One region of the Kocuria sp. JC486 genome, then DNA from elsewhere that is predicted to be linked to it. Evidence: riboswitches for the same ligand, from Rfam matches in the RefSeq annotation. Region 1 holds a riboswitch; the other holds the start of a gene.

What was found. A riboswitch is a leader RNA that binds a small molecule or an ion and turns the genes downstream of it on or off. The one in region 1 is predicted to bind thiamine pyrophosphate.
Region 2: linked by a shared signal. The riboswitch ahead of GWK18_RS05400 (ECF transporter S component) and the one ahead of thiM (hydroxyethylthiazole kinase) in region 1 are both predicted to bind thiamine pyrophosphate.

The regions. Positions count from the first base shown of each region.
Region 1 is NZ_JAAOZS010000001.1:233,504-243,617, forward strand. It holds gene proB (glutamate 5-kinase) at 1-7, opposite strand, end outside; gene obgE (GTPase ObgE) at 80-1,663, opposite strand; gene rpmA (50S ribosomal protein L27) at 1,824-2,087, opposite strand; gene rplU (50S ribosomal protein L21) at 2,186-2,497, opposite strand; gene GWK18_RS01050 (bifunctional hydroxymethylpyrimidine kinase/phosphomethylpyrimidine kinase) at 2,792-4,429, opposite strand; gene thiE (thiamine phosphate synthase) at 4,426-5,169, opposite strand; gene thiM (hydroxyethylthiazole kinase) at 5,166-5,963, opposite strand; TPP riboswitch at 5,999-6,096, opposite strand; gene GWK18_RS01065 (Rne/Rng family ribonuclease) at 6,181-9,450, opposite strand; gene GWK18_RS01070 (vitamin K epoxide reductase family protein) at 9,834-10,114, shown strand, end outside.
Region 2 is NZ_JAAOZS010000007.1:28,560-38,673, forward strand. It holds gene dnaK (molecular chaperone DnaK) at 1-945, opposite strand, end outside; gene GWK18_RS05385 (low molecular weight protein-tyrosine-phosphatase) at 1,255-1,818, shown strand; gene GWK18_RS05390 (hypothetical protein) at 1,821-2,414, shown strand; gene GWK18_RS13400 (ATP-binding cassette domain-containing protein) at 2,505-4,814, opposite strand; gene GWK18_RS05400 (ECF transporter S component) at 4,946-5,581, opposite strand; TPP riboswitch at 5,663-5,765, opposite strand; gene GWK18_RS05405 (DUF4235 domain-containing protein) at 5,866-6,117, opposite strand; gene mnhG (monovalent cation/H(+) antiporter subunit G) at 6,213-6,614, opposite strand; gene GWK18_RS13405 (monovalent cation/H+ antiporter complex subunit F) at 6,611-6,967, opposite strand; gene GWK18_RS05420 (Na+/H+ antiporter subunit E) at 6,964-7,611, opposite strand; gene GWK18_RS05425 (Na+/H+ antiporter subunit D) at 7,608-9,275, opposite strand; gene GWK18_RS05430 (Na(+)/H(+) antiporter subunit C) at 9,272-9,781, opposite strand; gene GWK18_RS05435 (Na+/H+ antiporter subunit A) at 9,778-10,114, opposite strand, start outside.

The DNA of each region.
Region 1 (10,114 bases):
TGGGCATGCTCTCCGATGTCCTTTCCTCTTGTGAGCTTCGGGTGCTCTGAGTTTCCAGTGGTCGGGGCGTGTGGGTGTGTCAGTCCCGCTGTGCCTCGTCGTCCGATGCTGCCGCCCGGGGCTTGCGGGCGCGGCGTTCGTCCACGGACTCCGTCCAGACGCCGGCCACGCGTTCGGCCTCGAGCTCGTCGCGGGCCGCGGCCTTGGCGTCCATGCGTTCGTAGTACTCCCGACGCCGCTGTTCGCGGGTGGGCCGGTGGTCCTCCGAAAGCCGGGGATCGGTCCCGCGGGGCGAGGCCAGGAGTTCGGCACCGCCCAGCATGGTGGGCTCCCAGTCGAAGACCACACCGTTCTCCTCCGGGCCGATCAGCACGGCGTCCCCGGGGCGGGCGTTCATCTTGAACAGCTCCTCTTCGATGCCGAGCTTGGCGAAGCGGTCAGCGAGGTAGCCGATGGCTTCCTCGTTGTTGAAGTCCGTCTGCTGGACCCACTTCTCCGGCTTGTCCCCGCGGACGTGCCAGATCGGCTCGAGCGATCGTTCCTCGCGGGTGATCGTGAACTCCTTGGCGCCACCGCGAACAGCCTTGGGGCGCAGAACCACACGCTGCGGTTCGGGGGCGGGTTCCTGTTCCCGACCTTCGGCGACGATCTGGCCCATGGCGAAGGTCAGCTGCTTGAGCCCTTCGTGGGAGGCGGTGGAGACCTCGAAGACGCGGTAGCCCTTCTCCTCCAGCATGGGCCGGACGAAGTCGGCGAGCTCGCGGGCTTCGGGCACGTCGATCTTGTTGAGCACCACCAACCGGGGGCGTTCGAGCAGCGGCACCGATCGTCCGCCGTCCAGGCGACCGTCCACGGCGTAGGCCGCGAGTTCCGCCTCGATGATGTCCAGATCGGAGAGCGGATCCCGACCGGGTTCCAGCGTGGCGCAGTCCAACACGTGGACCAGCGCGGCGCAGCGTTCGACGTGGCGCAAGAACTCCAGGCCCAGGCCCTTGCCTTCGGAGGCACCCGCAATCAGGCCGGGGACATCGGCCACGGTGTAGCGGTAGTCACCGGCCTCCACGACGCCCAGGTTGGGCACCAGGGTGGTGAACGGGTAGTCCGCGATCTTGGGGCGGGCCTTCGAAATCGCCGCGATGAGCGAGGACTTGCCCGCGGACGGGTAACCCACCAGGGCGATGTCCGCCAGGGACTTGAGCTCCAGGACGATGTCGTGGGCCTCACCGGGCAGACCGAGCAGCGCGAAGCCGGGGGCCTTGCGCTTGGGTGAAGCCAAGGAGGCGTTGCCGAGCCCACCCTGGCCGCCGGATGCCGCGACGTACTCCGCGCCGACGCCCACCAGGTCGGCCAGCACGTTGCCGTCGCGGTCCTTGACCACGGTGCCGTCCGGGACGGAGAGAATCAGGTCCTCACCCAGGAAGCCCTGGCGGTGGTCACCCATGCCGGGACCGCCGTTGGGTGCGGCACGGTGTGGCGAGCGGTGGTAGTTCAGCAGCGTGGTGGTCTGCCCGTCCACGCGCAGGATGACCGATCCGCCGTCGCCGCCGTTGGCGCCGTCGGGACCGCCCAAGGGCTTGAACTTCTCGCGCTTGACGGACACACACCCGTGGCCGCCGTTACCGCCCGTGGCGTGCAGAACCACGCGGTCGACGAACTCTGCCATGGATGCTCCTTGAATCTCTGAGATGTCCTGAAACAAGAGTAGAGGGCGGGCGCACGTGGCACCCACCCTCTACTGATGCGGTGAGCGTGGCGCGCTGAATCCAGCGCGCCGCGGGACCGGCCGGACCCCCACTGGGTGAGGAACCGTGACCGGTCAGAAGTCACTCGGCGGCGACGGCCTCGACGACGTTGACGACCTTGCGACCGCGCTTGGTGCCGAAGGCAACCTCGCCGGTGGCCAGGGCGTACAGGGTGTCGTCCTTGCCACGGCCGACGTTGGCGCCGGGGTGGAACTTGGTGCCGCGCTGGCGGACGATGATGGAACCGGCGTTGACGAACTCGCCACCGAAGCGCTTGACGCCCAGGTACTGCGGGTTGGAGTCACGGCCGTTGCGGGTGGAGCTGGCGCCCTTCTTGTGTGCCATGTCTGATGCCTGCTTTCGCTAGGTGGCCCGTGGGTTCCGCGTCCCTGTGTTCAGGGGATGCGGCGGGCCGAGCTGGTTGGGATGAGACCGAACGCCGCTCAGGCGTCGATGCCGGTGACCTTCACGGTGGTCAGCTCGGCACGGAAGCCCTGGCGCTTCTTGTAACCGGTCTTGTTCTTGTACTTCTGGATGCGGATCTTGGGACCGCGCAGATCCTCGACCACCTCGGCGGTGACCTTCACGCCGGACAGGGCCTTGGCATCGGAGGTGACCTTGTCACCGTCGACCAACAGAACTGCCGGAAGCTCGATGGTGCTGCCTGCATCACCGGCGACACGGTCGACGGTTACCAGGTCTCCAACTGCAACCTTCTCCTGGCGGCCGCCAGCGCGGACAATCGCGTACACCACTTGGAACTCACTTCTCTCGACTGAACAAATACTGTCTTGGGCGAGTGCGTTCCTCTGCGGACCAAGGAGTCGTGCACAAACCTGTCTTGACCGGCCAGTGGGATGGAGACGCTGGTCAGGACCGCTTGTACAAAAGGTCAGGAACTACACCCGATGTGCGTGCCGGGCTCCGCGCTCGAACTATGGACGGTAGTTGAGGGGCTCACCGGTGGACGCACCAGGGATCGAGAATACGGCATGGTTGCAACGGCGGGCAAGCATTGGGCGCCCAGCGCGTCGCGCATGCGAGCAGGCTCACGTTCCCCGCTCACCGCGCGAGCTGGCCTGATGGCCGGTCTGCGTGGTCCCGGCACGTTCGCACGGGTCCTCGAAGAACCGTAGTTCCAGCTCGCAGGCCCGGCGGAACGCCCGGGCCATCTCCTCCCGTACCTCAGGACCGACCTGTCCCGCCAGGACGTCGACGACGCCGCGGGCACGGCGCGCCAAGGCGGTGAACTCCGGGTCGGAGTACGAATCCACCCAGGCACCGTAGGGGTGGTCCCAGCCGCCGTCGCCGCTCTCTGCCGCCATCCGCTCGCGGTGTTCCTGGAGCCGGTTGCCGATCCACGCGTACAGCCAGTAGCACGGCAGCACCGCCGCCGCACCAACGGCCCAGTCCCGCGTCTGCGTGGTGGCCAGCAGGAACTCCGTGTACTCGGCGGTGACCGCGCTGGGAGTGACGGGGACACCGGCGTCGACGAGCGTGCGGTGGAGTTGCTCGGTTTCCCTGGCGCAGCCGGCCGCGCCGGAGGCGAAGAAGGCCCGCCACTGCTCGGTGGGTGCCCGCACCGCGAGTTGGGCCAAGGCTCGGGAATAGTCCTGGAGATAGATCAGGTCCTGCGACAGATAGTCCAGGAACACGTCCCGGGGCAGCGTGCCCTGACCGAGCGCGGGGACGAAACGGCCGTCGTCGATCTGGCTCCTGATGTCCCCTGTCCGGGCCCAGAGCTGCTCCGTGAAGGACGAGTCCGCGCCCTTTTCCGGACCGGCACCACCTTCCTGTCCCATGCCATTCGCCCAATCGGTCAGGAGCTGCACCAGATGCGCTTCGAGATGGTGGCCGTGGTGGACCGGGCCGTTGCCCTGGCCGACCTCGAGTTCGTCGGCGTGGGTCAGGGCGCCACGGAGCCACTCGCGAGCGACTCCCACGGCAACCGACCAGTCACCGGTCCGTGCCCCCAGGACGGCGACGGCCGATGACAGCGAGCATCCGGTCCCGTGCGTGTTGTTGGTCCGAACCTTGGCTCCGGCCGCTTGGTAGACCGGTTCGGGCTGTCCGGGGGCCAGTAGGGCATCGGGGGTCCTATCCCCGGCCAGGTGTCCACCCTTGACCAGGACGAACACGTTGTGGCGCTCGGCCAGGGTCCGGCCCTGCTCCAGCGCCGTCGACCAGTCCTCCGCCACCGGCTCCCCTACAAGCACTGCGAGTTCGGGGAGATTGGGCGTCACCAGATCCGCGCGATGCAGCAGATCGCGCAGGGCCTCCTCGGCCTCTTGAGCCAGCAGCCGGTCACCGGAGGTCGCGATCATGACGGGGTCCAGGACGACGACCGGTGGCCGGTTCGCTTGGAGCCAGTCATTGACCGCTGCAATGACGTCGACCGAACCGAGCATGCCGATCTTGACGGCGTCGACCGTCACGTCGTCAGAGACCGCCTGGAGCTGCGCGGTGATGACCTCAGTGGGCACCGAGTGCACGAGCCGCACGCCGCGGGTGTTCTGGGCGATGGCGGCGGTGACCACGCTCATCCCGTATCCACCCAACACGGCGAAGGTCTTGAGATCCGCCTGCTGTCCGGCCCCGCCCGTCGGGTCCGTCCCGGCAATTGACAGGACGCGCGGGACCTTGCGGACGTTCGACTGGATGCTGGAGATGGTCTGGTCCGTGCTCAAGGGTTCGTCCCTTCCCCCGACGCGGACGCGCTCCCTACGCCGAGGGCCTCCCTGTATTGGGTCGCGGCCAACCGCGGGTCTCCCGAGTTCGCGCAGATCCCCGAGACCACGGCGACGCCGTCGGCCCCCGCGGCCAGCAGAGGTGGGCAGTCCTCGACCCGGACTCCGCCGATGGCCACCGCCGGTACGGGGCACCAGGCCCGGGCTGCGCGGAAGCCGTCGATGCCCAGGGGCTCGGGATGATCCGGCTTGGTACTGGTTGTGTGGACAGCTCCGATGCCGATGTAGTCCACCGTGCCTTCCGGCAGGAGTCGCACCGCGTCGAACTCGGTCGATTGGGCGGCGGAGAGCCCCACGATCGCGGCGGGACCGCAGATTGCGCGCACGTCGGACACGGGGATGTCCGACTGCCCCACGTGAACTCCCGCAACCGCCAGTCCGCGCTCACGGGCGGCCAGGTACACGTCCACGCGGTCATTGATCAGCACGGGTACCCGTGACCCGACTCGCGTCGCCACGGCCTGGACCAGGTCCAGGAACTCGGCCCCTCCCAGGTCCTTGCCCCGGACCTGGACCATGGTCACTCCACCGTCGACCGCGGCTTCGACGACGTCGGGCACGGACCGCGGGGCACTCAAGGCGCCGTCGGTCACGTGGTACAGCAGGAGATCGGCGGGGTCGAACACCGATCGGGCACGGGCCTCTCCGCTCGACTCAGAGGTGTTCTGGTGGCCGGTCATGCCTGCGCCACCTCCAGGGAAGTGACTGCGCTGCGGTCGCGGAGCAGCTGGGGGCTGAGTCCGTGGAGCCGGTCCAGCAGGCCCACCGCGAAGCTCCCCGGGCCGGCCGCTTCGGACGCGGCGAGTTCGGCGGCAACTTCCCAGGCCACGCTGCCTGCCACGGCGGCCTCCTGGGCATCCTGGGCCACGGCGGCAAACGCCGCGATGACGGCGCCCAGTGCACAGCCCCCGCCGGTGACGAGCGTGAGATAGGGGTGTCCGTGCGGAACGGTCCAGACGCCGTCCGGACCCACGATCAGGTCGGTCTCCCCCGAGATCGCCACCGCGCCCACGCCGTGACGGATGACCAACGTCCTTGCGGCGTCGAGGGCGTCTTCCGGTTGGACCGTGGAATCTGTGCCCCGCCCCCCGGCCCCGCCGCAGAGGGCGATGACCTCGGAGGCGTTGCCGCGGACCACCGTGGGCCCCAGTTCCAGGAGCTCGGCGGCCAGCGCGGTCCGGATGGGCAGCGCGCCCACGGCCACGGGATCGAGGATCCAAGGCGTACCGGTGGCCTTGCACGCGGTTGCCGCTTCGATCATGGCCGCGCGTTGTTCAGGGGTGGGCGTGCCCAGGTTGATCAACACGCCGTCGGCGATCTGGGCGAACGGCCCGGCTTCCCCCACGATGTCGGTCATCGCCGGGGCGGCCCCGAGTGCCAGGAGGGCGTTGGCCGTGAAGTTGGTGACCACCGAGTTGGTCAGACACTGGACCAGCGGACGGCCCGCGCGCAGATCGGCGAGCAGGACGGACAAGCGGTCGGACGGAAATGATGAAGATGACGCATAGCCCTGTGGCAAGGCGACAATCCCTTCGCTAGTACGAGCTAGATCAGGTTCAACGGGTTTGCTCTCAGCCGCGCAGTGCGCGGCACCCCGTGTCACGTGTCACCAAGACTGGACCCCGGAAACCCCGGATGTCCAGTCGGTGACTGTTGATTGCCTTGCCGGGTTGTCGTCAACCCGTGGCGCCTCAGCCTTCCGTGGAGTCAGAGCTCCGCGGGGCCGACGTCGGTGCAGACGCCCGGCGCACCCGTCGCTTGCGCTGCGGGGAGGTCTGGCCCGGTGCCCGCTCTCCCAGGGAGTCGGCCAACGAGTCCAAGGACGGCACCGAACTCCCGGCACCTGACCCGCTCGAAGACGACGTGCCCTGGGGCAGTTCGATGACCTCACCGGCGATCGTCACGCGGGAGGAGGCGCCGTCGTCGCCCGTCGAACCGGAGACCACGGAGGCGGATCCGGAGGTCACGGGGCCGGCCGGTTGAGGCGCCGTCGGCTGGGACTCGGTGTCGGGTGCTGCGACCGGAGCGGCAGCACGTCGAGCCCCGCGACGACGACGCGCCGCGGACACCGAGCGGTCCGGGACCGTTGCCGAGTCCGACGCAGCAGGGCGGGCCGGACGCTCGGATTGTCCGGAGGCCTTGGCGGCACCTTGGGGTTCCGTCGGCTGGTTCCGAGATGGTTCCGGCTGCTTTTCCTGCGTGGTCTGGTCGTTCTGTTGCCCGGATTCCGCGGGCTTGCCCGGCTGTGCAGCACCATTCGAGGCGCCGTTCTCCGAAGCGCTGGAGTCGTCTCCCCGGTTCTCGGAGCCCGAATCGTTCTGGCCGCGGTTGCGGGACCGCTTTCCGCGGCGCTTCCGACGGCGCCTGCCGCCGTCGCCCGAGGAGTCCGACCCGGCGTCGGGACGGTCGGAATCCGGTGCGGAGGTGTCACCGTTACCGGCGCTTCGCGCGTCGTCGGCCCCCGTGTTCGAAGACTGAGCCGCGGGGTGCGAGTCGGCGGCCTCCCCGGAAGTGTCGGCGCCGGTGGCGGACTCGCCCTTGGGATCGTCGTGGTGAGAGGCCGAGGCGATGGCCGCGAAGGCGTTGCGGGTGGCCTGGGCGCGCTTGGCGTCCTCGGCATCCTTCGGGTTCTCGCCCGACTGACCCGAATCACCGGTGTCCTTGGCGTTGCCGCGATCTGCGTTCCCCTGGCCCGAGCCCGAGCGACGGCTGCGCTTGCGTTCGTTGCGCTGGCTGCGGTGGGAGTCAGTGGAGACCCCGCCCTTGCCCTTGAGGGGGTGGTCGTGGATGACCACGCCGCGGGACTCACAGGCCTCACAGGGTTCGCTGAAAATCTCCAAGAGCCCGGTGCCCATGCGCTTGCGGGTCATCTGGACCAGACCCAGGGAGGTCACCTCGGCCACCTGGTGCTTGGTGCGGTCCCGGCCCAGGCACTCGACCAGTCGGCGCAGCACCAGATCGCGGTTGGCTTCCAGCACCATGTCGATGAAGTCGATCACGATGATTCCGCCGATGTCGCGCAGACGCAGCTGACGCACGATCTCCTCGGCGGCTTCCAAGTTGTTCTTGGTGACCGTTTCCTCGAGGTTGCCGCCGGAGCCCGTGAACTTGCCGGTGTTGACGTCCACAACCGTCATCGCCTCGGTCCGGTCGATCACCAGCGAACCGCCGGAGGGCAGCATGACCTTGCGGTCCAGTGCCTTGTAGATCTGTTCGTCCACCTGGTAGTGCTCGAACAGGTCCTCGTCCTCGGTCCACTGGGAGACGCGGTCCAACAGGTCCGGGGCCACGTACATCACGTAGGCCTCGATGTTGTCCCAGGCGGCCTGCCCCTGGACGGTCATCGAGGTGAAGTCCTCGTTGAAGACGTCACGCACCGTCTTGATGGTCAGGTCCGGCTCCGCGTAGAGCAGCTCCGGGGCCAGCGTCTTGCCCTGGTTGGACTTCTCCTGGATCTGCTCCCACTGCGAGCGCAGACGGTTGATGTCGTTGGTCAGCTCCTGCTCGGAGGCACCCTCGGCCGCGGTGCGCACGATCACGCCCGCACCTTCCGGGAGGTGGTCTTTCAGGATCTTCTTGAGCCGTTGGCGTTCGACGTCGGGCAGCTTGCGGGAGATACCCGTCATGGACCCGCCGGGCACATACACCAGGTAGCGGCCGGGTAGGGAGACCTGGCTCGTCAGGCGCGCGCCCTTGTGCCCCACCGGGTCCTTGGTCACCTGCACCAGGACGGCGTCGCCGGGCTTGAGGGCGTTCTCGATGCGCTTGGCCGAGCCGCCCAGATCGGCCTGGTCCCAGTTGACCTCGCCCGCGTACAGGACGGCGTTGCGACCGCGGCCGATGTCCACGAACGCGGCCTCCATGGACGGCAGCACGTTCTGGACCTTGCCCAGGTAGACGTTGCCGATCAGGGAGTCCTGCTGCGTGTGGGACACGAAGTGCTCGGCCAGCACGCCGTCTTCGAGCACGCCGATCTGGATGCGGTCGTCCTTCTCCCGGACCACCATCTTCCGTTCCACGGACTCACGGCGAGCCAGGAACTCGGCTTCCGTGATGACCTGACGGCGCCGGCCGGACTGGCGGGACTCGCGACGTCGCTGCTTCTTGGCCTCCAGTCGGGTGGAGCCCTTCACGGACTGGACGGTCGTCGGCGCGGACCCGTCGACCACTCGGCCCGTACGGATCCGGGTCACGGTTCCGGGCGGGTCCTCGTCGTTGCCGCCTTCCAGTTCCATGTCCACGGTGCCACGACGACGACGTCGCCGACGCTTGCTGGTCACGCCCGCCCCGGGAGCGGGATCCTCGAACTCAGCTTCCTCGGCGGCGTCGGCCTCGTCCAGGGCCGCCTGGCGGGCCTCCTCACGAGCCGCCGCTGCTCGCTCGGCCGCAGCCTTGATCGCCTCCGTGTCCGGGGCGTGGAACATCAGCGACGTCGCGGATGCGGCGCTGAACACGGCGAAGGGGTCCTCCTCCGCGGAGGGTTCGACGTCGTCGGTGGACTCGCTGGCGTCTTCGTCGTTGGCGTCGTCCGGAGAGTCAGCTGACTCAGGCGAGTCCGCTGATTCAGGTGAGTCCCCGGAATCGGGCGAGTCTGCGGACCCCTCGGATTCAGAAGCGGTGGAGTCCTCAGAATCCTCGGGGGCCTCGGCCGCGTCCTCAGCTTCCTTCGCAGGCTGGTCGTCACCGTCAGCCGACTCGCGTTCGGGGGCGTCGACGGGTTCGTTCAGCGGCAACTCGGTCTGCGCTGCATCCTGCCCGTCCCGCGCCTCGGCGTTCCGCATGGCTTGGAAGGCCATCTCGGCGGGCGTTTCGGAAGGGGTCTCCGCGGCCACAGTGCTCGGGAGCTCTGCAGTGGGCTCGGCGGGCGCCATGTTCGCGGCGGCGTTGGGCGTGTCGGAGGTGTGCTCGTCGGCGGAGACTTCTGAGCCTTCGCTCGCCGGATTCACCTGGTCGTTGGTCATGTATTCGCCATATTCCTGCGGGTAGCACCGTCTACACCCGGTGGCCCGCCGGTCGGTGGCGCCGTGCGGGGCCCTTGCGGGTCGCGCGGCTGCCAAAAGTCGTCGTGTGCTCCGTGCGGGGCGCGGTGGTAACCGGCTCGCCGCACGGGCCGTCCGGTTGGCCGAGCCACCGGGCCACCTGGAAGCAGTGGCACTCGGGCGGTCTTGACCCCGACGGACGCGCTCGATCTTCCTGAGAGCTGCGGTCCACCGGGCGTGCGATCGGAACCGGTACGGATCACGCATCAGGTGCAGCCAATGCGCGACCGGATTCATTCTGGCACACGCAACCGCGGCAACGTGTTCAGCGCGTACCCAACGTCCGCGCCTATGATCACGATGTGATGACGAAAGCCACCGAAAACCACAACCAGGCCGCCCTGGACGAGTCGGATCCCACATCGCGCCTACCACGTGGGGACGCCAGCTGGGCCCTGCTCGCGGTGATCACCGCAGGACTGGCTCTCTACGCATCGATCTCCCTGGTGATCGAGAAGTGGGCGATCCTGCAGGACCCCCTGCACGTGACGGCGTGTGACATCAACGCGGCGTTCTCCTGCGGAACGGTGATCCGTTCCTCACAAGCTAACCTATTCGGCTTCCCGAACCCCTTCATCGGTCTGGT
Region 2 (10,114 bases), on a different contig from region 1:
CACGACGTGGTCGATGTCGGAGAGCTTGATGCCGGCTTCCTTGATGACGTCCTCGAACGGCTTCTTGGTCCGGGCCAGCAGGTCGCTGGTCAGGTCCTCGAACTTGGCGCGGGACAGGGTCTCGTCCAGGTGGACGGGGCCCTCGGGGGTCACTGAGAGGTACTGCAGGGAGATGTTGGTCGAGGAGGCCGAGGAGAGTTCCTTCTTGGCCTGCTCGGCGGTCTCCTTGAGTCGCTGCAGGGCGATCTTGTCCTTGGACAGGTCCGCACCGGTCTTGGACTTGACCTGCTCGAGCAGCCAGTCGACGATCCGCTGGTCCCAGTCGTCGCCTCCAAGCCGGTTGTCACCGGCCGTGGCGCGCACCTGGATGGTGGAGAAGTCGTCCTCGTCCTTGCCGACTTCCAGCAGGGAGACGTCGAACGTGCCACCACCGAGGTCGAAGACCAGGATGAGCTCGTCCTCCTTGCCCTTCTCCAGACCGTAGGCCAGGGCTGCCGCGGTGGGCTCGTTGACGATGCGCAGGACGTTGAGGCCCGCGATCTCACCGGCCTCCTTGGTGGCCTGGCGCTCGGCGTCGTTGAAGTACGCCGGGACGGTGATCACCGCGTCCGTGACCTTGTCACCCAGGTAGGACTCGGCGTCGGCCTTGAGCTTCATGAGTGTGCGGGCCGAGATCTCCTGCGCGGTGTACTTCTTGCCGTCGATCTCCTGGGTCCAGTCGGTGCCCATGTGGCGCTTGACGGACGAGATGGTGCGATCGACGTTGGTCACCGCCTGACGCTTGGCCGTGGCACCCACCAGCGTCTCGCCGTCCTTGGAAAAGGCGACGACGGACGGGGTGGTGCGGGCACCTTCGGCGTTGGCGATGACGACGGGGTCGCCACCTTCGAGGGTCGAAACGACCGAGTTGGTGGTTCCGAGGTCGATGCCTACTGCACGGGACATTCCCATTCCTCCTCTGCCCTCACGGGCTGTCTTGTCTGCAACCGGGCCGCACGGCGACCCGGAGGTCTCAAATCTTGAGTTGTCCTGACTCAAGGATAGAACTTCCTGGTCTGCTGTCAACAAAGTTGAGTGAGTTCATATCAACTTTGTACATGACGTACGTCACGGTGTCCTAGTCGAATATGGAGAGCCGCATTCGTTGTTGCCGTCAGGTTGACTCACGAGACCCGCGCTCGGGTTCCGCGCTCAAGATCCATGGCAAGACATGAAAGGAAGGTCGTGGCCACGGAAGCACCTAAACTGAGGCGCATGTACCGCATCGCCACCGTGTGCACCGGTAACATCTGCCGGTCTCCCATGGCAGAACTCGCCCTCCGTCAGGCCTTCGATCAAGCAGGTCTGGGCGAGCGCGTCGTCGTCGACTCCGCAGGCATCTCCGAGGAAGAACTGGGCAATGGCGTGGACCCCCGCGCCGCTCGTCTCCTGGAGCGCCTGGGTCTTGACCCCAGCGGGCACCGAGCCCAGACAATCGATGACGACTGGCTGCAGGATCACGACCTGGTCCTGGCCATGGACACACCACATCTCCGCGCCTTGACTCGTTGGGTCGACCGCGCCGGGACGGGGCCAGAGGTCCACCTGTTCCGCTCCTTCGATGCCACCACGGCAGACCCGAAGGCTCCGACTCGCGACGACGCGGCCCTGGGCATCGCCGACCCCTGGTACGGAGACGAAGCGGGGTTCCAGGAGACCTGGGATCTCATCGCGGCGGCCGTGCCCGGGATCGTGGAACATGTGCGCGAACAGCTCGACCGTGTCCCGATCGAGGAACACGACCGGAACCTCTCCCGCACGACGACGGCCGGTGGTTGAGCGTGCAGGACGTCGAACTGCTCATGGACCCGGCGATCGCGGAACGCAATCCGTCGGGACTCGCGCTGATGCACCAGCTCGAGAACCCCACCCGTCGCCCGCATCTGATCGGCATCGACGGTCGGTCCGGCGCGGGAAAGACGAGCCTGGCCGAGCAGCTCTCCTCCGTCCTGTCCGTCACCCGCGACGTGGTGACCTTCCATCTCGAGGACATCTACCCCGGCTGGGACGGTCTGGCCCAAGGCATCGAGACGTACAACGAATCCATCATGGCCGCCCTGCGCGAGGAACAGGACGCGTACTGGGCGGCCTGGGACTGGCTGGCCAATTCCTCCGGCGGTCCGCGGCTAACCCGGTGCGCCGAGATCGTGATCCTGGAAGGCGTGGGGGCGTGCAACGCCGTGGCGCGCGAAGTCCTGGACGTTTCCGTCTGGGTCGAACTTCCGGAGAGCCAACGCCGGGCACGGGCGCTGAGCCGCGACGGCGCGTCCTACGAGCAGTACTGGGATCGTTGGGCCGCGCAAGAGGCGCTGTACCTGGAATCCGATCCCGTGTGGGAAGGCGCTGACATCATTCAGCCCGGCCCCACCGCCTGAGTCCCCACCGCCTGAGTCCGGACTGCCTGACTCCGGCACCGTCGCTGCGCACTGTCCGCAAAGGTGCGGCGGCGTCCCGCCGCCGACGCATCACTGCCAGATGAAGCGCTGCACCCCTGCCAAGTGGGAGGCGATCGGGGCACCCACGGCGAGCGCCAGGGTGATCACGAGCAGCAGGGCATCTGCGGCACCACGGCGAATGGGCCGGGCCCAGGTGCGGTCCCGTGCCTCCACCACGGAGCCGAAACCCCTGGCCTCCATGGTCACCGCCAGTCGCGTCGCGCGTCGCAGAGCCTGGACAAGGAGCCCGAAGGCGCGGCCACCCCATTCCGCGAGAACCGTCCCTGGGTTCCGTGACGCCCCCGCACCCCGCGCGCGACGTGCCGTCACCAGAACCTGCCATTGCTTGATCATCACCGACATGAGCCGCAGCCCCACCAGGGCGGCGATCACGAACCGCGCGGGCAGGCGCAGGGTGCGGGCGAGTCCGTCCGCCAGGTCGGTGGGATCCGTGGTGAGGAGCAGCATCAGCCCGGGCAGCGCCAGGGCGAGCCCGCGCAGTGAGATCGCGGCCCCGGCCGCGACCGACCCCTGAGTCAGCGTCATAGGCCCTACGGACACCAGCGGCGGGCCCGAGTCCTCGGCTAGGAGCGCGGTTCCCCACCCGGACAGCAGCGCGGCCAGGACCAGCGGCCAGGCGGCGAGCAACAGCCGCAGGGGACGTTGACCCGCCAGCGACAGTGCCGCGAGTTCGCCCAGCAGGATCAGCCCCGAGGTGATGGGGTCCGCCGAAAGGATCAGCGGGACAGTCAGTGCGACGGCGCACGCGAGCTTGGTGAGTGCGTCACGGCGTTCGAGCCAGCCTCCACCGCCCCTGGTGGTCAGCGGAGCGGGAGCGTCCGGCTGCTCGACGGACGGCGCGGCGTGCAGCTCGATTTCCCGGGCACCCAGGGCGCGGATCAGGTCCCGGTCGTGGGTGACGACGACGACGGCTCGCCCCGCTCGCACCTGATCGGCCAGCAGGTCGACCACCGACCACCACGTCCGTGAATCCTGCCCGAAGGTCGGTTCATCCAGAACCAGGATGTCGGGAGCAGCGGCCATGACGGTTCCCACCGACAACCGCCGCTTCTGCCCTCCGGAGAGGGTGAACGGATTGGCCTCGGCCAGGTCCGTGAGTTCCAGGCGTTGGAGCAGTTCCTCGACCGTGGAGTCGATCCGGTCCTGAGACCACCCGGCTCGGCGGGGCCCCTCGGCCAGCTCGGCCCGGACGGATTGGGTGAGGAACTGGTGCTCGGGTTCCTGGAACACGGTGCCCACGCGAGTGACCAGTTCGCGGCCGGCCCACGCCGATGGATCCGCCACGGTGTCACCGGCCAGTGCGGGTTGGGCCTCGACCGTTCCGCCTGCCGGGACCAGAAGCCCCGCGAGGGTCAGGGCCAGGGTCGATTTCCCCACCCCGTTGTTCCCGGTCACCGCAGTTGCGCTCCCCCGGCGGACCGTGAGGTCCACGGGCCGCGCCGCCGGCGTTCCCGCGTTCAGGTGCTCTGGAACGGGCCTGCCACGGCGGGCCAGCCGTCGTCGTCCGGCGAGCGCCCGTGAGCCGGGCTGGTCCCGGGACACCTCGAGACCGACGGCGCGCAGCAACGGTTCACCGTCCGTCGCCGGACTCACGACCGGTTCAGGTGCGGGCGCATCGGGAACCCACACGCCGCGCTCGAGCAGCACCCGGCGCCGCCCGGGGTCCCCGAAGACCTGCCCCGGGGTGCCGTCGTGCTCCACACCGCCCGCGCCGAGCACGACGACCCGCTCGACCAGGTCCGTCCAGACCTCGGTGCGGTGCTCGACCACGATCAACGTCGCACCGGTCTGCACCGCGACCGCTTCGACGGCGTCGCGCACAGTGCGAACACCTTCGGGGTCGAGGTTGGCGGTGGGCTCGTCCAACAGGAGCAGCCTCGGCCGCATGGCGGTGACACCCGCCAGGGCGAGTCGCTGCTGTTGTCCACCGGACAGCGCCTCGGTGTCCCGGTCGAGCTCAACGGCCAGGCCGACGGCGTCCAGGGTCTCGGTGACCCTCGGCCAGATCTGCTCGGTCGGGACGGCCAGGTTCTCCGGACCGAAGGCGACGTCGTCGCCGACCCGCGCGAGCACGATCCCCGATTCGGGGTCCTGTTGGAGCAGCCCGGTCACGGTGGCCCGGTCGGCGGCCGGGGCGCCGTCGACGAGCAATTCTCCGAGCGGCCCCTCGGGGCCACCGGGCGCATCGCTTGCCCCTTGCTGAACCTCCAGCTCGTCGGTCTCGCGGCGTTCGAGGACACCGGCCAGTGCGTGGAGCAAGGTCGACTTGCCGACCCCGCTGGGGCCCACGAGCAGGACTTTCTCGCCCGGTCGGATCACCAGGTCCAGTCCACGGGGCGAAGGGAGAGCTCGCCCCGGATGCTGCCAGCCGAATCCCCGGGCTTCGACGAGTGCGCCCCCTGTGCCCTGAGCCGGTGTCTGTTCAGCGGAGCCCGACACCGCTGTTCCCGTCAACGCCCGGAAGCCAGGGCGGAAAGGACGCCGGTACCGCGCAGCGCCCGGACCAGCAGCCACATCGCCACACCCGCGATGACGGCACCCGAGAGGGTCGCCAGGGCCACGTACACCCCTTGGTGGGCAACCGGCCATTCGTAGTAGTAGAGCACGCACTCGGAGATGCTGCCGAACAGGCCGGACAAGGCACCCGCGGCCGCAGCCACGCCGAGGCCGGCCCGGCGGTACCGCACCGCGGCGAAGACCAGCTCGGCACCCAAACCTTGCACGATCCCGGAAATCACCACGGTCAGCCCGAAGTGAGTTCCCATGACACCTTCGAAGATCGCCGCGAGGAGTTCGCACAGCAGGGCGGCACCCGGTTTGCGGATGATGAGCCCGCCCAGGGTCCCGGCCACGAGCCATCCACCGAGCATCAGACCGGCGGCGGGCGGATACGCCACGGACGCACCGGTGATCACGGGGTAGATCAGATTGGACCAGGCCCAGAAGATCACGCCACCGGCTGCGGCCAGGACGGCCAGCACCACCAGGTCCACCACCCGCCAGCGCAACGCGGCACCGGTGCGGGTCGCCCGGCGTGGAGAACCGTTCGAGCCGGTTCCCGGGCTGTGAGATGTTGTTGAGGTCATGGCTTCCTCCTGCGGGGACGGACCGTCAGTCCGTCCCGGTCTCAGGAGGGGGAGGTGGGCACCGGACGCAGCCGGTGCAACACCTCGAGATACTCGACTCCCTTCGCCGGTACTAACCGGATCAGGTTCGAGGGTCTGCGGTCTCCCGCACTCTCAGCGCTCGCGCGCTCCCCTGTCGTTCGTTTTCAGTGCGTGCCCACTCTACCAATGCGCGAAGGCCGGTTGCCGCCCGTTCTCACGGGTTGGCAACCGGCCCTCGACGACCGTCGGCAAGGGGCCGGGTGTCAGGACTCGCCCTGGTTGCTTTGCATCTTGGTGACCTGACGGGTCACTGCCACACGCACCACCGTGGTGACCACGCCGGTGATCACGGCCCACAGCAGGATGTCAGCCCACCGCTCCTCAGGATCCGGGTTCTTGGCGGGCGGCGGGTTACCGGTGAGCTTTGCCCACACGGCACCCAGTCCCTTGTTCGCCGCCGTGACGCCCGCGAGGGACGCCGCGGTTCCGGCCAGGCCCACAACCTTGTCGTTCATGTTCTCTCCTTACCCGGACGCGCAGGTCCGTGGTGGACGGGTGGCACGCCCAGTCCTAGCAGGACCGGGTGCACCAACGCGGTTCATGACAAACACTAGCGCGACTGGTCCTCCGAGCCATCAGCCCACTGCTCAAGTTGTGATTCGACCGGCGTGTTTTCGCGCAGAGCAATCGCCAGTTCGTCCTTGACCACGCCTTCCTCCTTGACGTGCTTGCTCCGGTAGCTGGCCCGTCCCACCATGTGAGCGCTGACGGGTGCCGTCAGGAGCATGAACACCCACCCCAGCAGGGCCAGCGGCAGCAGGGCCCACGCCCGGTTCATGACGATCACGGCCAGCAGGACGCACAACAACCCGAGCACCTGGGGCTTGGTGGCCGCGTGCATACGCGTGAGGACATCCGGCAGTCGGACCAACCCCACCCCGGCGGCGAACGCCATGAGGCACCCCACCAGCAGTAATACGGATCCGACGACGTCCAGAACGGTCTGCATCATCGGCCCTCCGTCGCGGACGTGTCCTGCGTGCTCTGCCGCGGCGCCTCCGCGTCCTCCCAGGCCGAACCGCCACGACCCGCGTCCGGGTGTCGAGAGGGACGGGACTGCACGAATCGTGCGAAGGTCACGGAGGCCAGGAAACCCACCAGGGAGATCATCACCGTGAGAATCATGTAGTCCGTGGTGCCCTTCCACACCATGTCCACGCACACGGCCGCGGCCACGATGGCCAGCAGCACGTCACTGGCCAAGACACGGTCCAGCAGGGACGGCCCCTTGACCAGCCGGTACAGGACACCGACGGCGCCGCCGGAGAGCAGGAGCACCGCGGTCACCAGAACATAGGGGTTCACGCTTCCACCTCCGAACGCCGGGGTGAGCTCAGGACGGCCAGGGGCCGACGTCGCCCCAGTCGTTGATCCTCCGCCTTGAGCAGGTCCAGCTCCTCCCGGGTGCCGATCACCCTGATCCACGCCGCCTCGGTCCGCAGCACACCGTTGCGGAAGGCTTCCACGTCGGCGTCGTCGTCGACGTCCAGGGCATGGAAGTAGAGCGTTGCCGTGGATCGGTCGACCTCGATCAACACGGAACCCGGGATCACCCCCGTGGTGTTGCCGACGGCAGCGATCATGAGGTCGTTGACCGTGCGGAGTTTGACCGCGACCAGTGCGCTCCGGACGTTGGGGCCCTTGCGGATCGCGACCCACAGAACCTGGAAGCTGGCCTTGACCACCTGGTACAGGAACGTGACAGCCATGACCACGGCCTGGAGAACGTTGAAGCGATGGGACAGGGCGACCGGAGGCAGTGCCAGGACGCGGGTGACCAGCAGGGCGAAGATCACACCGACCACCAGGTTCTTGACCGTCAGCTCCCCCCACAGAACGGCCCAGACCACCACGAGCCACAGGATCAGGGGGATCTCGACGACGAACCGGTGGGTGCGGCGCGGACCACCGCGGGACTCTGCTCCGGATTCGGCTCGGTTGCTGTTCACGGTGCCACCTCCCGGCCGTCTGAGTCCCCGTCACCGGCCGCTTGCTCCACCGGTCCCGACGGCGCCCCCTCCGGGCCCAGTACGGCTTCGACGTAGGCGCCCGGATTCACCAGGTTCTCGGCCGCGTTGTCCGCCACGGCGAACAACGGGCCGGCGAAGACGGTCAAGGCCACACCGATCACGACCAGCACGGCGGTCGGCCACACCATGAGGCGCGGGAGCAGGCTCACGGTCTGCCTGCCGCCCTCGTCCCGGGTGAGGGTCTGCACGGCCCCGGCACCCCAATGGCCTTCGCGGCTGGGGGCCAGGAGCACGGGGTCGGGGAAATCGGCGTCGTCCGTGGTGCGCAGGAACACGCGGTTCCACACGCGCATGAGTGCGATCAGCGTGAGCAGCGAGGTGAGCACCGCCCCGGAGATCACCACGTAGGTCTGCCACGTCGCGTTGTCCACACCGGCCTGGAACAACCCGATCTTGCCCAGGAACCCGGAGAACGGCGGGATGCCCCCCAGGTTGAGGGCTGGGATCATGTAGAGCACCGCCAGCACCGGGGCCAGCCGCGCCATGCCTCCCAGACGATCGGAGTTCGTGGACCCGCCCCGGCGTTCGATCAGCCCCGCGACCAGGAAGAGGCTGGTCTGGATGATGATGTGGTGGCCCACGTAGTAGACCACCGCGGCGAATCCCGCCGCCGTGCCCACCGCGATCCCGAAGACCATGTACCCGATGTGGCTCACCAGCGTGAACGACAACAGACGCTTGACGTCGATCTGGGCCAGCGCGCCCAGGATCCCCACGACCATGGTCAGCAGGGACACCCACATCAACAATCCGTTGATCTGCTCGCCGGGAAACAGCAGCGTCTCGGTCCGGATGATCGAGTACACGCCCACCTTGGTCAGCAGTCCGGCGAACACGGCCGTCACGGGCGCGGAGGCGGTCGGGTAGGAGTCGGGCAGCCAGAACGACAGCGGGAACACCGCGGCCTTGATCCCGAAGGCCACCAACAGCATCAGGTGCAGCTGCATCTGCGTCCCCACGGGCAGATCTGCGAGTTTCAGGCAGAGATCCGCCATGTTCACCGTTCCGGTGGCCGCGTAGACCATGGCGATTGCGATCAGGAACAGCACGGAGGAAATGATGGACACGACCACGTAGGTCACGCCCGCGCGGATGCGCTGGGTTGTGCCGCCCATGGTCATGAGCACGTAGGAGGCCACCAGGAAGATCTCGAACCCCACGTAGAGGTTGAACAGGTCCCCCGCCAGGAACGCGTTGGAGACACCGGCCACCAGGATCAGGTACGTGGGGTGGAAGATCGAAATGGGGCCCTCGGAATCGCCGTCAGCCACACCCTGTCCGGTGGCGTAGATCAGAACCGCCAGGGACACGATCGTGGAGACCACCAGCATCACGGCCGAGAGCTGGTCCACGATCAGCACGATCCCGAACGGCGCCTCCCAGCCACCGAGGTTCACCGACGTGGGGGGCGCGTCCCAGGAGGTCGCCAGCACGAGCATTTCGACGGCGAGCGAGACCACCAGTGACCCGATGGCGACGAGGCGCTGCAACCGGTTGCGGTGGAAGAGCACCAGGGACAGGGCCGCGCCCACGAAGGGCACGATGATCGCCAGGGGGGCGAGCTGAGCGACGTCGATGCTCATCGGCGGTCCTCCTGTTTCTGCTCCTGGTCGCGGTACTGCTGGTCACGCAGATGGCGTTGTTCGTTCTCGCGCTCGTGCGCCTCGAGTTGCTCGTCGTCGAATTCGGAGGTGTCCTGCGGCAGGTCCGCGTCCTCCTCGTCCACGAAGGCGGACTGCGTGGCCACGCGACGGTCCTCGGCGTCGTCGGTGATCACGTCACGGCGGGACAGGGCCCAGGACCGGTAGATCAGGCCCAGCATGAACGCGGTCACGGCAAGGCCTATCACGATGGCGGTCAACACGAGGGCCTGCGGAAGGGGATCCGTGTAGCTGCGGGGATCCGTGCCCTCGGTGTACAGCGGCGCCAGGCCGGGGATCCCGGCGGCGTGCAGGATCAGCAGATTCGTGGCGTTGGTGAGCAGCATGAGTCCCAAGACCACGCGGGTCAGGGAGCGTTCGAGCACCAGGTAGACGCCCACGGAGTAGAGGACGCCCATCACGATCAGGAGGGTCAGATTGACGCTCATCGGGGGTCTCCTCCTTCCAGTGGGTCGAGGATCAGGGCGCCGGTGGTGGGTTCTGCGATCTCTGCGGGGCCCTCTCCTGGTTCTTCCCTGGTCACGGTGACAGAGCCGGTGCTGCCGGAATCCGCCGTGGGGCCGCGGGTCACCTTGATCCGCGCCCCGCCGCGTCCCTGGTCCTGACGACGGCGCCGGGCGATCTCGTCCTCGTGCTGACGGTCAACGTGCCCGCCCAGTGCACGCAGGATGTCCAGAACCAGCCCGATGACCACCAGATAGACACCGACGTCGAAGATCACGGAGGTCACCAGGTAGGCGTCACCGATCAACGGCAGCGTC